One region of the Nocardioides marinquilinus genome, then DNA from elsewhere that is predicted to be linked to it. Evidence: predicted binding sites of a transcription regulator. Region 1 holds the regulator's gene; each other region holds the start of a gene.

Evidence for each region. The regulator LexA, encoded in region 1, represses DNA repair genes until DNA is damaged. The targets are predictions, from matches to a motif close to TCGAACANNTGTTCGA.
Region 2: ABEA04_RS20325 (alpha-ketoglutarate-dependent dioxygenase AlkB) is a predicted target of LexA. The motif match lies at 1,975-1,990, and genes of this name have one in related genera.
Region 3: ABEA04_RS14525 (HNH endonuclease signature motif containing protein) is a predicted target of LexA. The motif match lies at 2,559-2,574, and genes of this name have one in related genera.
Region 4: ABEA04_RS07490 (HNH endonuclease signature motif containing protein) is a predicted target of LexA. The motif match lies at 2,012-2,027, and genes of this name have one in related genera.

Annotation. Positions count from the first base shown of each region.
Region 1 covers NZ_BAABKG010000002.1:397,219-401,423, reverse strand. Annotated here, with positions in the region: gene ABEA04_RS07920 (hypothetical protein) at 1-396, shown strand, start outside; gene ABEA04_RS07915 (LysM peptidoglycan-binding domain-containing protein) at 548-937, opposite strand; gene lexA (transcriptional repressor LexA) at 1,178-1,942, shown strand; gene ABEA04_RS07905 (alkaline phosphatase D family protein) at 2,060-3,784, shown strand; gene ABEA04_RS07900 (alkaline phosphatase family protein) at 3,784-4,205, shown strand, end outside.
Region 2 covers NZ_BAABKG010000006.1:88,160-92,364, reverse strand. Annotated here, with positions in the region: gene gndA (NADP-dependent phosphogluconate dehydrogenase) at 1-482, opposite strand, end outside; gene ABEA04_RS20330 (lipopolysaccharide assembly protein LapA domain-containing protein) at 466-879, opposite strand; gene ABEA04_RS20325 (alpha-ketoglutarate-dependent dioxygenase AlkB) at 1,316-1,954, opposite strand; gene ABEA04_RS20320 (glycoside hydrolase family 19 protein) at 2,114-3,088, opposite strand; gene ABEA04_RS20315 (ABC transporter ATP-binding protein) at 3,241-4,002, shown strand; gene ABEA04_RS20310 (ABC transporter permease) at 3,999-4,205, shown strand, end outside.
Region 3 covers NZ_BAABKG010000003.1:711,665-715,869, reverse strand. Annotated here, with positions in the region: gene ABEA04_RS14530 (acyltransferase family protein) at 8-1,048, shown strand; gene ABEA04_RS14525 (HNH endonuclease signature motif containing protein) at 1,312-2,529, opposite strand; gene ABEA04_RS14520 (response regulator) at 2,945-3,634, opposite strand; gene ABEA04_RS14515 (sensor histidine kinase) at 3,631-4,205, opposite strand, start outside.
Region 4 covers NZ_BAABKG010000002.1:289,661-293,865, forward strand. Annotated here, with positions in the region: gene ABEA04_RS07485 (amidohydrolase family protein) at 1-342, shown strand, start outside; gene ABEA04_RS07490 (HNH endonuclease signature motif containing protein) at 759-1,982, opposite strand; gene cysS (cysteine--tRNA ligase) at 2,502-3,944, opposite strand; gene idi (isopentenyl-diphosphate Delta-isomerase) at 3,976-4,205, opposite strand, start outside.

The DNA.
Region 1 (4,205 bases):
GCCGCGGCGGCCCGGGTGCGCGTCGACCACCTGCTCGACGCCCACCCCCGCCAGGCCCCCATCGGGTTCCTGCGGCCGCGGGCGGCGGCGCGCTATCGCCATCCCCGCTCGATCAGCGCACCCCACCAGCGGGGCAAGCGGGTGCAGCGCCACGTGGCCTGCGCCTGCGGGTGGACGGCGTCCGCGCGGGCCGGCAGCAACCGCGGCGCCGCGCGCGTGGCCCGGCGCCGCCACACCAACCACGTGACGCTGCAGACCGGCCGGACGCCGTTGCGCGACTACGCGGTGATGGTGGCCGTGGTGCTCGGCGCGGGTGCGGTGCTGGTGGCGATGTTCGCCGTGGCCATGCAGGCCAGCGGGGCCGAGCTCGGCGACCTCGCCTCGTTCCTGGAGTGAGCCGGGCCGGGGACGACCCGGGGACGAATGCGGGGCGGCGCCGTCTTCCCGCGGCGCCGCCCCGACTTCCCCGTGCCCGTCGTCCCCGGGGTCGAGGCGGGGACGACGGCGTGTGTGGCCCGGCCGGCAGGGAATCGCCGGCCGGGACGGCTCAGGAGGCCGGCACCTGCAGCCGCTGGCCGGCGGCGAGGCTCACCGAGTCGAGGTCGTTGAGCTCGACGAGGTGCTGCATGGTGTCGCGGACGTCGCCCTCGACCGCACCGTCGGCGACCAGCTCGGAGGCGAGGCCCCACAGGGTCTCGCCCGGCGCGACCACGACCGTCTCGGTGGCCTCGGGCTGCTCGGTGGCGACCGAGCCCGCGGCGAAGACCAGGCCGATGGCGGCCAGCGCCAGCAGGGTCGCGGCCACCACGGCGAGCCGGCCGCGCCGCGTGAGGCGGTAGACCGGAGCCGGCCGGGTGGGCCGGGTGGGCCGGGTGGAGCGGCTGGCCGGCACGGGGCGGGCGGTGGCGACCGGGCGGGTGGCGTAGGTGGTGCTCATCGGGACTCCTGGGGAAGGGGAAGGGCGTCGATGCGATGTCTAGCGGTGGCCACCGACAACGCCCGCGGACAGCGGGAGGCGGCGGCTTCGCTCACACGTTCGATCGAACACATGAGCGAGACTAGATCAGGTGTTCGAACGTCGCAACCCCTCGTCGTCCGGTCCCGCGGGCCACGACGGCGCGACACGCCGTTCGAACACGTGTTTGAACTCGGGGCGCTTCGGTGAGAACCTGACCGCATGCCGAAGTCCCCGTCCACCTCCTCCGGCCAGCCCGACCGGTCCGCCCCCTCCCGTCGCCGGCAGGTCGCCGAGCTGCCCGACGGCCCGGCCGACGCCACCGGCCTCACGCCGCGCCAGCAGCGGGTGCTGGGCACCATCAAGGACAGCATCGAGCAGCGCGGCTACCCGCCGAGCATGCGCGAGATCGGCGAGGCCGTCGGCCTCACCAGCACCTCCAGCGTCGCGCACCAGCTGCGGGTGCTGGAGTCCAAGGGCTTCCTCAAGCGCGACCACAACCGCCCCCGCGCCCTCGAGGTGTTCCTGCCCGAGGTGATGGCCGCACGCCGCACCCTCGGCCACGCCGACGAGACCGGCATCGACGAGACCGGCATCGGCGATGCCGTCCCGGCCCCCACGAACGTGCCGCTGCTCGGCCGCATCGCCGCCGGCGGGCCGATCCTGGCCGAGGAGCGCTACGACGACGTCTTCCCGCTGCCCAAGCAGCTGGTCGGCGAGGGCGAGCTGTTCCTGCTCGAGGTCTCCGGCGAGTCGATGGTCGACGCCGCGATCTGCCACGGCGACTACGTCGTCATCCGCAAGGAGCAGACCGCCCGCGACGGCGAGATCGTCGCGGCGCTGATCGACGGCGAGGCCACCGTCAAGACGCTGCAGCGCAAGGACGGGCACGTCTGGCTCATGCCGCACAACGCCGCCTTCGACCCGATCGACGGCACCGACGCCACCATCCTCGGCATCGTCACCGCGGTGCTGCGCAAGGTCTGAACCGCTCGAACGTGCGACCAGCACGGCCGACGCCCCGCGCCGACGTCCAGGTGAACACCGGACGACGGCTCGGGGCGTTCGCATGACCCGGGCGTGCTCCGGTCGTTGAATGCGGACGTGAGCCACCTCCCACCGCTCCCCCGCCTGCGCCGCCGGGCGGTGATCGCCGGTGGCGCCGCAGGCACCGTCGGCACCGTCGGCACCGTCGCCGCCAGCGGCGCCGTCGAGCCGCTCGACGCCGCCGCCCTCGAGCCGTCCCCCGAGGGACGCCGCCTGTTCCGCCACGGCGTCGCCTCCGGCGACCCGATGCCCACCCGCGTGGTGCTCTGGACGCGCGTCACCCCCACCGAGGCCAGCCGGCCCGGCTCGGGCCGCGGGCCGGTGGTCGAGGTGACGTGGGAGGTCGCCCGCGACGCCCGGTTCCGACGTGTCGTGCGCCGCGGCACCGTCACGACCGGTCCCGACCGCGACCACACCGTCAAGGTCGACGCCCGCGGGCTGCGTCCGGCGACGTCGTACCACTACCGCTTCACGCTGCGCGGCCACCACAGCCGCGTCGGCCGCACCCGCACCGCGCCCGGTGCCACCGCGACGCCGCGCCGCGTGCGCTTCGGCGTCGTCTCGTGCAGCAACTGGCAGGCCGGGTTCTTCGCCGCCTACCGCGGCCTGGCCCGCCGTGACGACCTGGACGCCGTGCTGCACCTCGGCGACTACCTCTACGAGTACGGCCCGGGCGGCTACGGCGAGGGGCCCGACGAGGTCGACGTCCGCCGCCACGACCCCGCGCACGAGATCGTGAGCCTGGCCGACTACCGGCGCCGGCACGCGCAGTACAAGACCGACCCCGACCTGCAGGACGCCCACGCCCGCCACCCCTGGATCGTCACCTGGGACGACCACGAGGTCGCCAACGACCAGTGGGCCGGCGGCGCGGAGAACCACCAGCCCGGCGAGGGCGGCTACCGCAGGCGCCGCGCCCACGCCCACCGCGCCTACGACGAGTGGATGCCGGTACGCCTCGACTCCACCGCGCGACTCGGCGACGGCACCCGGCTCTACCGGCGGCTGCGGTTCGGCCGCCTGGCCGAGATCAGCATGCTCGACCTGCGCACCTACCGCTCCGAGCAGGTCGAGACCGCCGCGCCGACGCCGGTGCCGGCCGCCGAGGCCGAGGTCAGCGACCCCGACCGCACCATCACCGGCACCGCGCAACGACGCTGGCTACAGCGCTCGCTGGCCCGGCGCGGCTCGCTGTGGAAGGTGGTCGGCAACCCGGTGATGGTCACGCCGGTGACCTTCGGCCAGCTGCCGCGCGAGATCACCGACGCCGTCAACGCCGCCACCGGCGTGGTGCCCGACGACGGCTTCCCCTACAACGTCGACCAATGGGACGGCTACACCGCCGACCGGCGCCGGGTGCTGCGCTTCATCGCCGACCACCAGGTGCAGAACGCGTTGTTCGTCACCGGCGACATCCACTCCGCGTGGGCGGCCGAGGTGCCCTTCGACGTCGGCGCCTACCCGCTGCGGGGCGCCGGCGCGGTCGAGTTCGTGTGCAGCTCGGTCACCTCGAACAACCTCAAGGACATCACCGGCTCTCCGCGCCGCACCACGAGCCTGGCGGTGGAGGCCGCCATCCTGGCCGAGAACCCGCACATCAAGTACCTCAACTTCGACGACCACGGGTTCTGCGTGCTCGACCTGACCGCGCGGCGGGCGCAGATGGACTGGTACGTCATCGGCGAGCGCTCCGACCGGCACACCCGCATCCGCCACGACCGCTCCTTCGCCACCCGCGTCGGCAGCAACCGGGTCGTCGAGGTCGACGGGCCGGTGCGCTGATGTGCGGCGAGACCCCCGGGGCGGGCCCGGGCGCGTTCGAGCGCGGCGCCGCCGACCTCGTCACCGGACGCCGCACCCTGCTGCAGGCGGGCGGCGCCGGCCTGGCGTTCTCCACCGCGGCGGCGCTGGCGCCCGCGCCGGCCTCCGCGGCCGCGCGCACCCGGCGCCGGGCCTACGTGCTCGTCGTCGACGGCTGCCTGCCCGGCGAGGTGGACGACGTCCACACACCGCACCTCGCGGCGCTGCGCGACGGCGGACTGCACCACCCGACGGCGCTGTCGATGCCGGTGATGGAGACCATCCCGAACCACGTGATGATGATGACCGGCGTGCGGCCCGACCGCTCGGGCGTGCCGGCCAACGCCGTCTACGACCGCCGGCGGCGCGCCGTCCGCGACCTCGACCGGCCGCGCGACCTGCA
Region 2 (4,205 bases), on a different contig from region 1:
GTGCCGCCGACCATGATCGAGGGCCCGTTCAGCGCCCCCACCTCGCCGCCGGAGACGCCGGTGCCGACGAAGTGCAGGCCGTGCTCCTTCAGCCGCTCCTCGCGGCGCAGGGTGTCGGCGTAGTGGGCGTTGCCGCAGTCGACGACGATGTCGCCGTCCTCGAGCAGCGGCACGAGGTCGTCGATGACGGCGTCGGTGCCCGGACCGGCCTTGACCATGACCAGCACCACGCGGGGCTTCTCGATCGCGGCCACGAAGTCCTCGAGCGACTCGGCGCCGACGAAGTCGCCCTCGTCACCGTGCTCCTCGAGCATGGCCGTCATCCGCGAGGTGGTGCGGTTGTGGACGGCGATGGTGTGCCCGTGGCGGGCGATGTTGCGGGCCAAATTCGAGCCCATCACCGCCAGGCCCGTGAGGCCGATGGTGGCGCGAGCAGTGCTCTCGCCCTGGGTGTCGTCGATGCCGTCAGCGGCGTCGTTCACGCTTGATCCTCCTGCGTAGCTGCATGATGCGGAGCGACCCGACCAGGGCCGCGATGGCCATGCCGACCGCCGCGGCGATCAGCAGCAGAACAGCGACCGGTGCGTTGCCGTCCAGCCATAGGAACTCGACCGGGGCCGAGTCGGTGTTCTGCAGCACGAAGACGACGAGCAGCAGGATCAGCACCAGGGCGACCACGACCCCGGTCCAGGCGCCGCTGGTGCGCGAGGACCGCAGCGGGTTCTCGTCCTTGGTCGGCGCGGACGCCGGCTCGGGGTGCGGCTCGGGGTGCGGCTCGGTGGTGGCCGTGGACGGCGCCGGCTCGGCCGGCGGCACCGTCCCGGGGTTCTCGCTCAGCGGCTCGGGCTCGCCCGTGGCCGGTGGCGGCGGTTGGCTCATGTCCCGAACCTAGCCCTCGGCGCGGCGCCCGGCGTCCACCCGCTCGTGGGTGAGACCTGGGCGGTCGCTGGTCGGGCAACGAGCGCCAGCGAGCGTCGTCGGGACCACGGGGCGTCCACGGGAACGGCACCACACGGACCCTGGGCTCGTCGAAGGGCGTCGGTCACGGTCCCTGAGCCTGTCGAAGGGCGTCGGTCACGGTCCCTGAGCCTGTCGAAGGGCGTCGGTCACGGTCCCTGAGCCTGTCGAAGGGCGTCGGCCACGGTCCCTGAGCCTGTCGAAGGGCGTCGGCCACGGTCCCTGAGCTTGTCGAAGGGCCTTCGGTGGCGTTCGCGTGGTCGTTGCGTGGTCTCGACACGCGCGTCACGACCTCGTTCCTCGGTCGTGGCGCTTGCTCGACCTCTTCTGACTCGCGTCTTCGCAGGCTCGGACGCGGTCAGAAGACATTGAACGGGCGGAACTGGACGCTGACGCGGGGCCCGGCGGAGGCCACCTTCGGCACCGCGTGCTCCCAGGTGCGCTGGCACGAGCCGCCCATGACGACGAGGTCGCCGTGACCCATCGTGACCACGATCGACTCCCCGCCCTCGTCGCGCTCGCGCGGGCGCAGCGCGAGCTTGCGCGGGTCGCCGACCGAGACGATGGCGACCATCGTGTCGTGGGTCGAGCCGCGGCCGATGGTGTCGCCGTGCCAGGCCACGGAGTCGCGGCCGTCGCGGTAGTAGCAGCAGCCCGCCGTCCGGAACGGCTCGCCGAGCTCGGCGGCGTAGTGGGCCGTGAGTGCGTCGCGCGCCGCCTCGAGCGTCGGGTGGGGGAGCGTCTCGCCGATCATGTAGGTGTGCACCAGCCGGGGGACGTCGACCAGCCGGTCGTACATCTGGCGCCGCTCGGCGCGCCACGGCACCTCGCGCACCAGGGCCTCGAGCACCTCGTCGGCGTCGGGCAGCCACGAGCGGCCCACGTCGACCCACGCCCCGTGGCTGAGCTCGCGCCGCTCGATGCGACCGGTGTCGAGCCCCGTCGGGCCGTCGGCGCCGGCCGGGGCCGGCTCGAACAGCGTCGCCTGGAAGTCCACGCGCCGATCGTACGCCGCGTTCGAACACCTGAGCGAACGTGACGGGCGCGTCGACGGGCGGCGGGTCCACTGCGACTACCTCACCGACAGGCGCACTCGCCCGCCTCTACACGGGCGGGTCAGTGCATCCGACGGTGAGGTAGTCGCGCTTGGACGGCGTCAGCGGGTGCGGGCGACCCGCTTCAGCTCGCGCATCTCGTCGGCGAACTGCTCGCGCGACTGGTCGCGGGTGAAGCCGGTGCCGCCGCCGCGGGCCGGTCGCACGCAGTTGACCCCGGACGGCACCGAGCCGGTGAGGTAGGCGAGCGCGGCCTTGAAGTCGTCGCACCGCTCGACGTCCTCGTCGGGGTCGGTGGCGTAGCCGATGGCGTCGTCGACCGCGCCCATGTCGAGCGCGTCGGCCAGCGGGTTGATGTCGCGGGCCACGGTCCAGTACCAGCGCGCTATCGGGGCGCTGTGGTCGAGGGACGACGCCAGGCCGGGGTTGCCGAGCAGGTCGATGCCGAGGTAGTCGCCGGCGTCGGAGTAGTTGAAGTCGCCGGTGAGCTGGATGTAGCCGCGACCGGTGTAGGTGGCCCCGCCCGCCTGCACCGCGTTGTAGCGGAACGTCGACTCGTTGGCCAGCGTGGCCAGGAAGGCCGCCTGGCGCGGCGCGGTGGTGATGCCCGCGGCGACCATCTCGGCGTTCAGGCTCGGCAGGCCGGTCTCGACCGTCGCCTGGTCGGCCACCTTGCCCGGGAACATCGCGACGAGGTCGGCGTAGGTGATCGCGCCCACCGGCTCGGGGTCGGTGCCGCCGCACACCGGGACGCCGGGCAGCTGGCTCTCGGGGACGTCGACGTAGGCGACGGTGACGTAGCCGCCCTTGCTCGGCACGTGCGCCCACCACTCGCTGTCGGCGCCGTCGAGCACCACCCGCTCGCCCCGCTTCTGGCAGTCGACCCCGATGGTCTCGCCGGGGGCCAGCGTCGTCACGACGGCCGACGCCGTGGTGGCGTCGGCCCGCACCCGCACCCCCGAGCCGTAGGTCGGGAAGTCGGCGGCCTGCGCGGGAGCGGCGGGGACGATCGCCAGCACCGGCAGGGCCAGCCCGAGGGCGCAGAGCAGCATCCTGAGCAGTCGCGAGGTGGTCACCACCTCACCCTCACCCCCACGCCGCCCGGACGGCGTCCGGGCAAACCCTTGCGTCCGCCCGGGGCCGGCGCGTGCCACCCCGACGCACCACCGGGGGAGTACTCGGGGTGATCCCCGTGGCGCCGCCCCCGGTCGTCGGGGAGGCTGGGCGCATGAGCACCCCCGTCCCAGCGGCACGCGTCGTCGGGCTCACCAAGACCTACGGCGAGGGCGAGGCCACGGTCCGGGCCCTCGACGACGTCACCCTCGACCTCCACGCCGGGGAGTTCACCGCCGTCATGGGCCCGAGCGGCTCGGGCAAGTCGACGCTGATGCACGTGTGCGCGGCCCTCGACTCCGCCACCGACGGCGAGGTCTGGATCGGCGAGCGCGAGATCGGCTCGCTCGGCGACAAGCAGCTCACGATCCTGCGTCGTGAGGAGATCGGCTTCGTCTTCCAGTCCTTCAACCTGGTGCCGACGCTGACGGCCGAGGAGAACATCCTGCTGCCGCTCGCCATCGCCGGCCGCAAGCCGGACGCCGACTGGTTCGACTCCGTCGTGGCCACCGTCGGGCTGCGCGACCGGCTCGGCCACAAGCCCAACGAGCTCTCCGGCGGCCAGCAGCAGCGCGTCGCCGTCGCCCGCGCGCTGGTGAGCCGGCCGCGCGTCGTCTTCGCCGACGAGCCCACCGGCAACCTCGACTCGACCTCGGGCGCCGAGGTGCTCGGGCTGCTCCGCGCGGCCGTCGACGACCACGGCCAGACGGTCGTCATGGTCACCCACGACCCGGTCGCCGCGGCCTACACCGACCGTGTCGTCTTCCTCGCCGACGGCCGTGTCGTCGACGAGGTGCGCGACCCCGACCGCGAGCGCGTGCTCGAGATCATGGCCACGATGACCGCCGCGGCCGCCGCAGGGGCCGAGAAGCGGTGATCAAGGCCGCGCTGAAGAGCCTGCTCGGCCGCAAGCTGCGGCTGCTGACGAGCACGTTCGCCATCGTGCTCGGCGTCGCGTTCGTCGTCGGCACCCTGCTGTTCTCCGACACCCTCAACCGCAGCTTCACCGCCCTCTTCGACGCCACCGTCGGCGACGTCGTCGTCCAGCCCGCCGAGGGCGAGGACGTCCTCCCCGGCGGC
Region 3 (4,205 bases), on a different contig from region 1:
TCGCCGGGTGAGCACACGCCCCGACGCCAGACCCGCGACGCACGAGGCCACCGCCGCTCGGCAGGCCTGGGCCGACGTGGCGAAGGGCGCGTGCATCGTGCTCGTCGTGCTGTGGCACGTCACGCGCAAGGACTACCTGGCGCTGCCGTGGAGCCTCGACGTGCCGGTCACCGGCGCGTGGGGCTGGCTCTCGCAGGCGCTGCTGCCGGTGCGCATGCCGTTGTTCTTCGCCATCTCGGGCCTGTTCGCCGCCCGGCGCCTCGCCGAGCCGTGGGGCCGCCTCGGCGCGCGGCGGGTGGCGCCGCTGCTGTACCTGTTCGTGCTCTGGACGCTCGTGCACACGCTGGTGCTGCGGCTGACGCCCGGCTTCGACACCGCGGTCGCCGGCTCGCCCGGCGAGCTGCTGGTGCAGCTCACCGTGACCCCCGGCAACCTCTGGTACCTGCTGGCGCTGGCGGCCTACGTGGCGGTGGCGCGGGCGACCCGGCGGGCGCCGCACGTCGCGCTGGTCGCGGCGGCCGGCCTCGCGGTGGTGGCCGGCGCCGGGCTCGTCGCGACCCCGGGCAACCGCGAGGGACTGCTGGTCAACCTGGTGTGGTTCCTGCTCGGCACGCGGGTCGCCGCGCTGCCGCGGACCCTCACGCGACGGCGGGTGGGGGTGGCAGCCGTCGTCGCGTTCGGCCTGGCCACCGTGGCCTGGCAGGGCCTGGACGCCGACCGCTGGCTCGACGTCCGCCCCGGCCTGGGCCTGCTCGGCATCGCGGCCGGCGCCGGCGTGGCCGTGCTGGTCGCCCCGACCCGCGTCGGGACGCCGCTGGCCCGGCTGGGGCGGTTGACGCTGCCGGTGTACGTCGTCCACCTGCCGCTCGTGGCGCTGCTGCACCTGGCCTCCGAGCGCTGGCTGCCGACGTCGTCCGTCGTCGCAGCGCTGCTCTACCCGGCCGCCGCGACCGCGCTGGTGCTCGCGCTCAGCCTGGCGCTGCACCGGGTGCTCGTCCGCGCCGGCGGGTGGTGGCTCTTCACCGCCCCGTGGCTGGGTCGGGCGTGAGCGCTGCGGTGCTCTCGAGGCCGGCCGCGGCCGGCCTCGAGACCTCGCACGGTCAACGCGAACGTCCCCGTACGGACCCTGAGCTTGTCGAAGGGCACCCCGTGCGAACGTTCGCGTGGAGGGCCGGTGGTTTCGACGAGGCCGGCCACGGCCGAGCGTCGAGACCTCGCACGGTCAACGCGAACGCGCCCCGTACGGACCCTGAGCTTGTCGAAGGGCCCCAACGCGCGCCGGTAGCCCCGCCGGGGCGGGGTGTGGGGCGGTCAGGGTCGTCGTCGGCGGTCGACGAGGTGGGTGCGGCCGGTGGGGCTGGTCCATTCGTAGCGGCCGGGTTCGAGCATGCGGTAACGCCAGCGGCTGTGGGTCTTGGCGCGGTGGTGTCTGCGGCAGAGCGGGGCGAGGTTGGATGTCGAGGTCGGTCCACCGGACTCGTACGGGTGGATGTGGTCGAGGTCCACGCGGCGCCTGGTGCAGCGTGGGAAGACGCAGTGGCGGTCGCGGAGCAGGACGTGCTCGGCAACGGCGGGGCTCGGGCGGTAGGCGTCGGTGACTCGCTCGACATTGAGGTCGACGACGGGTCGCACGGTGACCTTCGTGCCGGCGGCTGCGCACCACTGCTTGATCTGCTCGATGAGCACGGGGGTCTGGGTGTTGTCGAGGACGCCGACGTCGGTGCCGTCGAGGTGGGCGTAGAGCGTCACGCCGCGACCGGCATTTGTGTCCAGGTCGAGCGCGAGCTGAGCTCGGGCCATCTCGCCGAGCGCCTGCGACCGGCGGACGTCGAGGGTCTCGGTCGAACCGAGGTCGGCGAGCCGCTGCGCGCCGGCGCGGACGGCGGCTTCGAGGTCGATCGCGTCGGCGACGTCCACCGTAGCGGCGATCTCGACGGTGCCGTTGACCGGGACGTCGAACCCGTTCAATCGGATGTCGACACCGCGGCGTTCGGCTGCTTCGACCCGGCGGCGTTCGGCTTCGGCGGGGTCGAACCGGGCGATGGCGGCGGCGGTGGTCCGCTCGATCTGGGCCAGTGAGAGGTCGTGGGCGAACGGGGCGAGGGCCTGGTCGACGAACGCGGCGCCGACCTTGCTGAGGACCACGGTGTGCTCGGCGACCCGGAATGCCCGCCACACCGGAACCTCGCCGGCGTCCACGCGGGTGAACAACCGGGGGAGGCGGTGGCGCAGCTCGAGGGCGTGGCCGAGGTGTTGGAGTCCGGAGTCGGTCGAGACGCCCATGACCGCAGCGAGGTCGAGGGCCGCCCACTCGAGCACAACGGGAGCGCCCGGGCCGGCGACCTCGAGCCCGGGCTCGGCGAGCGCGTCGGTGATGTAGTCGGCGTCGTCCACCTCGTTCTCGGCTGCCCAGGCGAGCACGGCGCGGAGCTTGGCGACGTCGATCCGGGCTTGCTCGACCACTACGGACTCGACCGCGTCGAGCAGCGGGTCGCTGCTCACGCGGGGGGTCTTGGTGGTGGTCGACATGCGCCGATTCTATCGCCGTCCACTGACAACCGCTGATGTGTTCGATGGCCTGTGGAGAACGTCGAGGTGCCCTTCGACAAGCTCAGGGTCCGTGTGGTCGGGCTGGCCTTGGTGGGCCGGTGGTTTCGACGACGCTCGCGCAGACGCTCGCTGCTCAACCACCGGTGCGGGCCCTTCGACAGGCTCAGGGTCTGTGGGGTCGGGCTGGCCTCGACGGGCCGGTGGTTTCGACGACGCTCGCTGGGGCTCGCTGCTCAACCACCGGCAGACCGGCCCTGCGACGGGCTGAGGGTCCGTGGGGTCGAGCTGGTCTCGGATGGCCGGTGGTCTCGAGGCTCGTCGCCAGGGCTCCTCGCACCTCGACCATCGTCACGGGCTGCTCGACCAAGGGACGGCGTCCGAGGCCGTCGACCCGTCAGGTGAGGCCGTGCTCGTGGGCGTAGACGACGATCTGGACGCGGTCGCGGAGGGTGAGCTTGCGGAGGATGGCGCCGACGTGGGTCTTGACCGTCGACTCGGAGAGGAAGACCGAGGCGGCGATCTCGGTGTTCGACAGGCCGCGGGCGACGGCGGCGAAGACCTCGCGCTCCTTCTCGGTCAGGCCGAGGTAGGCGGCGGGGGTGGGGGTGGGGGCGGTGAAGCTGCCGGCCATCAGCGTGGTGAGGTCGCCGGGCGCGAGCACGGCGTTGCCGGCGAAGACGGTGCGGATGGCGTCGCGCAGCTGCACCGGCGTGGTGTCCTTGAGCAGGAACCCGCTGGCGCCGTGGCGGATCGCCGTCGCCGCCCGGTCGTCGAGGTTGAACGTCGTCAGCACCACCACCCGCGTCGGGCGTCCGCCGGCCGCCTCGCGCCGCGCCACGCGGGCCGGCGCGAAGATCTGGCGGGTCGCCTCGACGCCGTCCAGCTCGGGCATGCGGATGTCCATGAGGACGACGTCGGGGGCCAGCTCGTCGACCAGCCGCACCGCCTCGGTGCCGTCGGCCGCGGCGCCGACGACGCTCATGCCCTCCTGGGCGTCGACGATGACGCGCACCCCCTCGCGGAAGAGGTCCTGGTCGTCGACCAGGAGCACGCGGATGTCGGTCTCGGCTGCCGGAGTGCTCATCGGGGGCCCAACGGTAGCCAGGCGGTGACGGTGAACGTCGCCTCCTCCTCGCGCCGGCGGACGTCGAGCCGTCCGCCGACCGCGTCGAGGCGCTGCCGCATCCCGTCGAGCCCGAGCCCGTTGCCGGCCTCGTCGAGGTGCGCGATCGCGTTGCGCACCTCGATGCGCAGCTCGTCGGCCAGGGCGTCGTCGGGCCAGTGCCGCTCGACGAAGACCGGCTCGTCGCGGCGTCCGTGCTTGACGGCGTTGGTGAGCATCTCCTGCAGCACCCGGTAGGCGGTCACCTCGAGGTCGGGCGGCAGCGGCCGCTCGGTGCCGAGCTCGCGCAGCACCACCTCGTGCCCGCCGGCCCGGACGCCGTCCACCAGCGTGTCGAGCGGCCGCGTCTCGGGCGTGGAGTCGGGGGAGGACAGCACCTGGCGCACGTCCTGCAGCGACGAGCGCGCCGAGGTGGCGATCGTCGCCAGGGTCTGCTTCAGGCGCGCGGGGTCGTCGTCCGGCAGGTACTGCCCCGACTCGGCCTGCGCCAGGATCACCGCCAGGGAGTGCCCGACGACGTCGTGGACGTCGC
Region 4 (4,205 bases), 110 kb from region 1:
ATCACCGAGGGCGGCCTGGCCTGGATCCCCGACGTGATGTGGCGGCTCGACAAGAACGTCAAGGGTCTGCGCGACGAGGTGCCGTGGCTGCGGAGGCTGCCGAGCGAGTACCTGGTCGACCACGTGCGCTTCACCAGCCAGCCGCTGCCCGAACCGCGCCGCCGCGCTCACCTGCACACGCTGCTCGAGATCGTGCACGCCGAGCGGACACTGATGTTCAGCTCGGACTACCCGCACTGGGACTTCGACGACCCCCGCCACGCCCTCGCCTCCCTCCCCGCGAACGTGCGCGAGCGGATGACGGCGCAGAACGCGATCGAGACCTTCGGCGACCGCCTCTAGCCCCTGACCCGGCGTCAGCGCGAGGTCGTCGTCGAGACCCCGGGAAGTCAACGCATACGCGACCGTACGGACCCTGAGCTTGTCGAAGGGACGTCGTGCGCGAACGTCCGCGTGGATCTCCGGTGGTCGAGGTGCGAGGCCGGCCACGGCCGAGCCTCGAGGACCCCGGAAGGTCAACGCGTACGTGCCCGCACGGACCCTGAGCTTGTCGAAGGGCGCCCCGCGCGAACGTTCTCGTGGAGGCCGGTGGTTTCGACGACGCTCGCTAGAGCTCGCTGCTCAACCGCCGGAGTCGGCCTTGACGGTGGTCGAGGTGCGAGGCCGGCCACGGCCGAGCCTCGAGACCCCGCAGGGTCAACGCGAACGTGACGCACGGGGCATGCCGGTAGCCCCGCGGGGGGCGGGGTGTGGGGCGGTCAGGGTCGTCGGCGTCGGTCGACGGTGAAGGTGCGGCCGGTGGGGCTGGTCCACTCGTACAGGCCGGGTTCGAGCATCCGGTAGCGCCACCTGCTGTGGGTCTTCGCGCGGTGGTGCCGTCGGCAGAGCGGGGCGAGGTTGGACGTCGAGGTCGGTCCGCCGGCCTCGTAGGGGTGGATGTGGTCGAGGTCGACCCGTCGTCTGGTGCAGCGTGGGAAGACGCAATGGCGGTCGCGGAGCATCACGTGGTCGGCGACGGCGGGGCTGGGTCGGTAGGCGTCGCTGGACTTCTCGACGTTCAGGTCGATCACCGGACGGACGGTGACCTTCGTGCCGACTGCCGCGCACCACTCCTTGATCTGCTCGATGAGCACGGGGGTCTGGGTGTTGTCGAGGACGCCGACGTCGGTGGCGTCGAGGTGGGCGTAGAGCGTGACGCCGCGTCCCGACCCGGGCTCGGTGTCGAGGCCGAGCGCGAGCTGGGCTCGGGCCATCTCGCCGAGCGCCTGGGAGCGGCGGACGTCGAGGGTCTCGGTCGATCCGAGGTCGGCGAGCTGCCGGGCGCCTGCCTGGACGGCGGCTTCGAGGTCGATGGCGTCGGTGACGTCGAGGGTGGCGGCGATCTCGACGGTGCCGTTGATCGGGACGTCGAGCCCGTTGAGTCGGATGTCGACACCCCGGCGTTCGGCTGCTTCGACCCGGCGACGTTCGGCTTCCTCGGGGTCGAACCGCGCGATGGCGGCGGCCGTCGTCCGTTCGATCTGGGCGAGCGACAGGTCGTGGGCGAACGGCGCGAGGGCCTGGTCGACGAGCGCGGCGCCGACCTTGCAAAGGATCACGGTGTGCTCGGCGACGCGGAACGCCCGCCACACCGGAACCTCCATATCTAGGACCCGGCGGTATAGGCGGGGCAGGCGGTGGCGCAGCTCGAGGGCGTGGCCGAGGTATCGGAGTCCGGAGTCGGTGGAGACGCCCATGACGGCCGCGAGGTCGAGCGCGGCCCACTCGTGGACGACTGGTGCGCCGGGGCCGGCTACCTCGAGCCCAGGCTCGGCCAGGGTGTCGGCGATGTAGTCGGCGTCGTCCACCTCGTTCTCGGCTGCCCAGGCAAGCACGGCGCGGAGCTTGGCGACGTCGATCCGGGCCTGCTCGGCCACCACGGACTCGACCGCGTCGAGCAGCGGGTCGCTGCTCACGCGGGGTGTCTGGGTGGTGGTCGGCATGCGCCAATTCTACCGCCCACCACTGACAACCGCTGAGGTGTTCGACGATCTGTGGAGAGCTCCGGAGGGCCCTTCGACAAGCTCAGGGTCCGTGGGGTCGGGCTGGCTTTGGTGGGCCGGTGGTTTCGACGACGCTCGCTGGGGCTCGCTGCTCAACCACCGGAGTCGGGCTGACGGTGGTCGAGGTGCGAGGCCGGCCACGGCCGAGCCTCGAGACCCCGCCCGGAGACGGACCACCGGTGGTCGAGCAGGCCGAGCGCCTGCGCGAGGCCGTCGTCGAGACCCCGCACCGTCAACGCGAACGCACGCGCACGGACCCTGAGCTTGTCGAAGGGCGCCCCCATGCGAACGTTCCCGTGGTGGGCCGGTGGTTTCGACGACGCTCGCGTAGACGCTCGCTGCTCGACCACCGGGGGGGCCCTTCGACAGGCTCAGGGTCCGTGTGGTCCGGCTGGGTTCTGAGGTCCGGTGGTCTCGGCGACGGTCGCTGGAGCTCGCTGCTCGACTACCGGCGGGAGGTCAGGGGCGGAGGGGGGTGAGGCGGAAGCCGTCGGCGTCGTCCTCGACCGTCCAGCCGAGGGCGGCGATCTCGTCGCGGAGGCGGTCGGCCTCGGCCCAGTCCCGCTCCTTCCGGTGGGCGAGGCGGCGCTCGGCCAGCTCGACGACGTCGGGCGGGGCGGCGGCGTCGTCGCGGGCGGTGCGGAGGTCGAGGCCGAGCACGCGGTCGAACAGCCCGACCATCGCGACCTTGGTGGCGTCGTCGAGGTCGCCGTCGCGCAGCACGTCGCCGAGCACCGTGACCGCGCGCGGCAGGTTGAGGTCGTCGGCGAGGGCGTCGACGAAGCGGTCGACGAGCGCGTGCTCCTGCCACCCCGCGGCCGGCGACGCTGCACCCGCGGCCGCGACGACCGCCTGCACCCGCTGCCGCAGCCGACCGAACGCCACCGCAGCCGACTGCAGGATCTCGCGGGAGAACGTCAGCGGGCTGCGGTAGTGGCTGAGCAGGTTGAGGTAGCGGAAGTCGAGCGGGTCGAAGCCCCACTCGACCAGCGTCTCGAGGGTGATCTTGTTGCCCTCCGACTTGCCCATGCGCCGCTCGCCCTCGAGCGTCAGGAACGCCCCGTGCATCCACCACCGCGAGAACGGCGCGCCCGACGCGGTCTCGCTCTGGGCGATCTCGTTGGTGTGGTGGATGGCGATGTGGTCGATGCCGCCGACGTGGATGTCGAGGGTGTCGCCGAGGGTGTCCATCGCCATCGCCGAGCACTCGATGTGCCAGCCGGGGAAGCCGGTGCCCCACGGGGAGGGCCACTCCATGTCGCGCTGCGGCGCGTCGGGCGGCGTGAACTTCCACAGCGCGAAGTCGGTGGGGTTGCGCTTGTCGCCCAGGTCGACGCGGACGCCGGCCAGCAGGCTCTCGCGGTCGTCGTTCGGCGTGAGCTTGCCGTAGGCGGGCACCAGCGAGGTGTCGAAGTACATGCCGTCGGCGGTGCGGTAGACGACCCCCTTCTCCTCCAGCCGCTGGATCAGCTCGATCTGCTGGGGGATGTGGTCGGTGGCCTTGAGCACCGCCGTCATCGGCGTGATGTTGAGCGCGCGCACGTCGTCGTCGAACGCGGCGGTGTACTTCGCCGCGACGTCCCAGGCGGTGATGCGCTCGGACGCCGCCGCGGCCGCCATCTTGTCGTCACCGGAGTCGGCGTCGCTGGTGAGGTGGCCGACATCGGTGATGTTCATGACCGCGCGCAGGTCGTAGTCGGCCAGCGCCAGCACCCGCCGCAGCACGTCGCTGAACAGGTAGGTGCGCATGTTGCCGATGTGCGGCGAGCTGTACACCGTCGGCCCGCACACGTACATCAGCACCGTGCGGCCGTCGGCCGGCTCGAAGTGCGACTCGGCGTAGCCGAGGGTGTTGTAGAGCGTCAGCTCGTTCCGCAGCCTGGCGGCGGCCGGGTCGGTCATGGTGCTCCTCGTGCGGGTGGGGCCTCGAACCCTACGGGCCCGGCTGGACGACGCGCGCGAGCCTCCTCAGGCCCTCGACCTGGCCGACCAGCCACGGGCTGAGCGCCCACGGCGTCCGCTCGACCATGCGCAGCAGGTCGTCGACCTCGACCCAGGCCAGCTCGGCCACCTCGTCGGGGTTGGGGGCGGGGTCGGGGGAGCCGGGCGCCAGCCGTGCGGAGAAGACCGGGCACACCTCGTTCTCGACGACGCCCGCGGCGT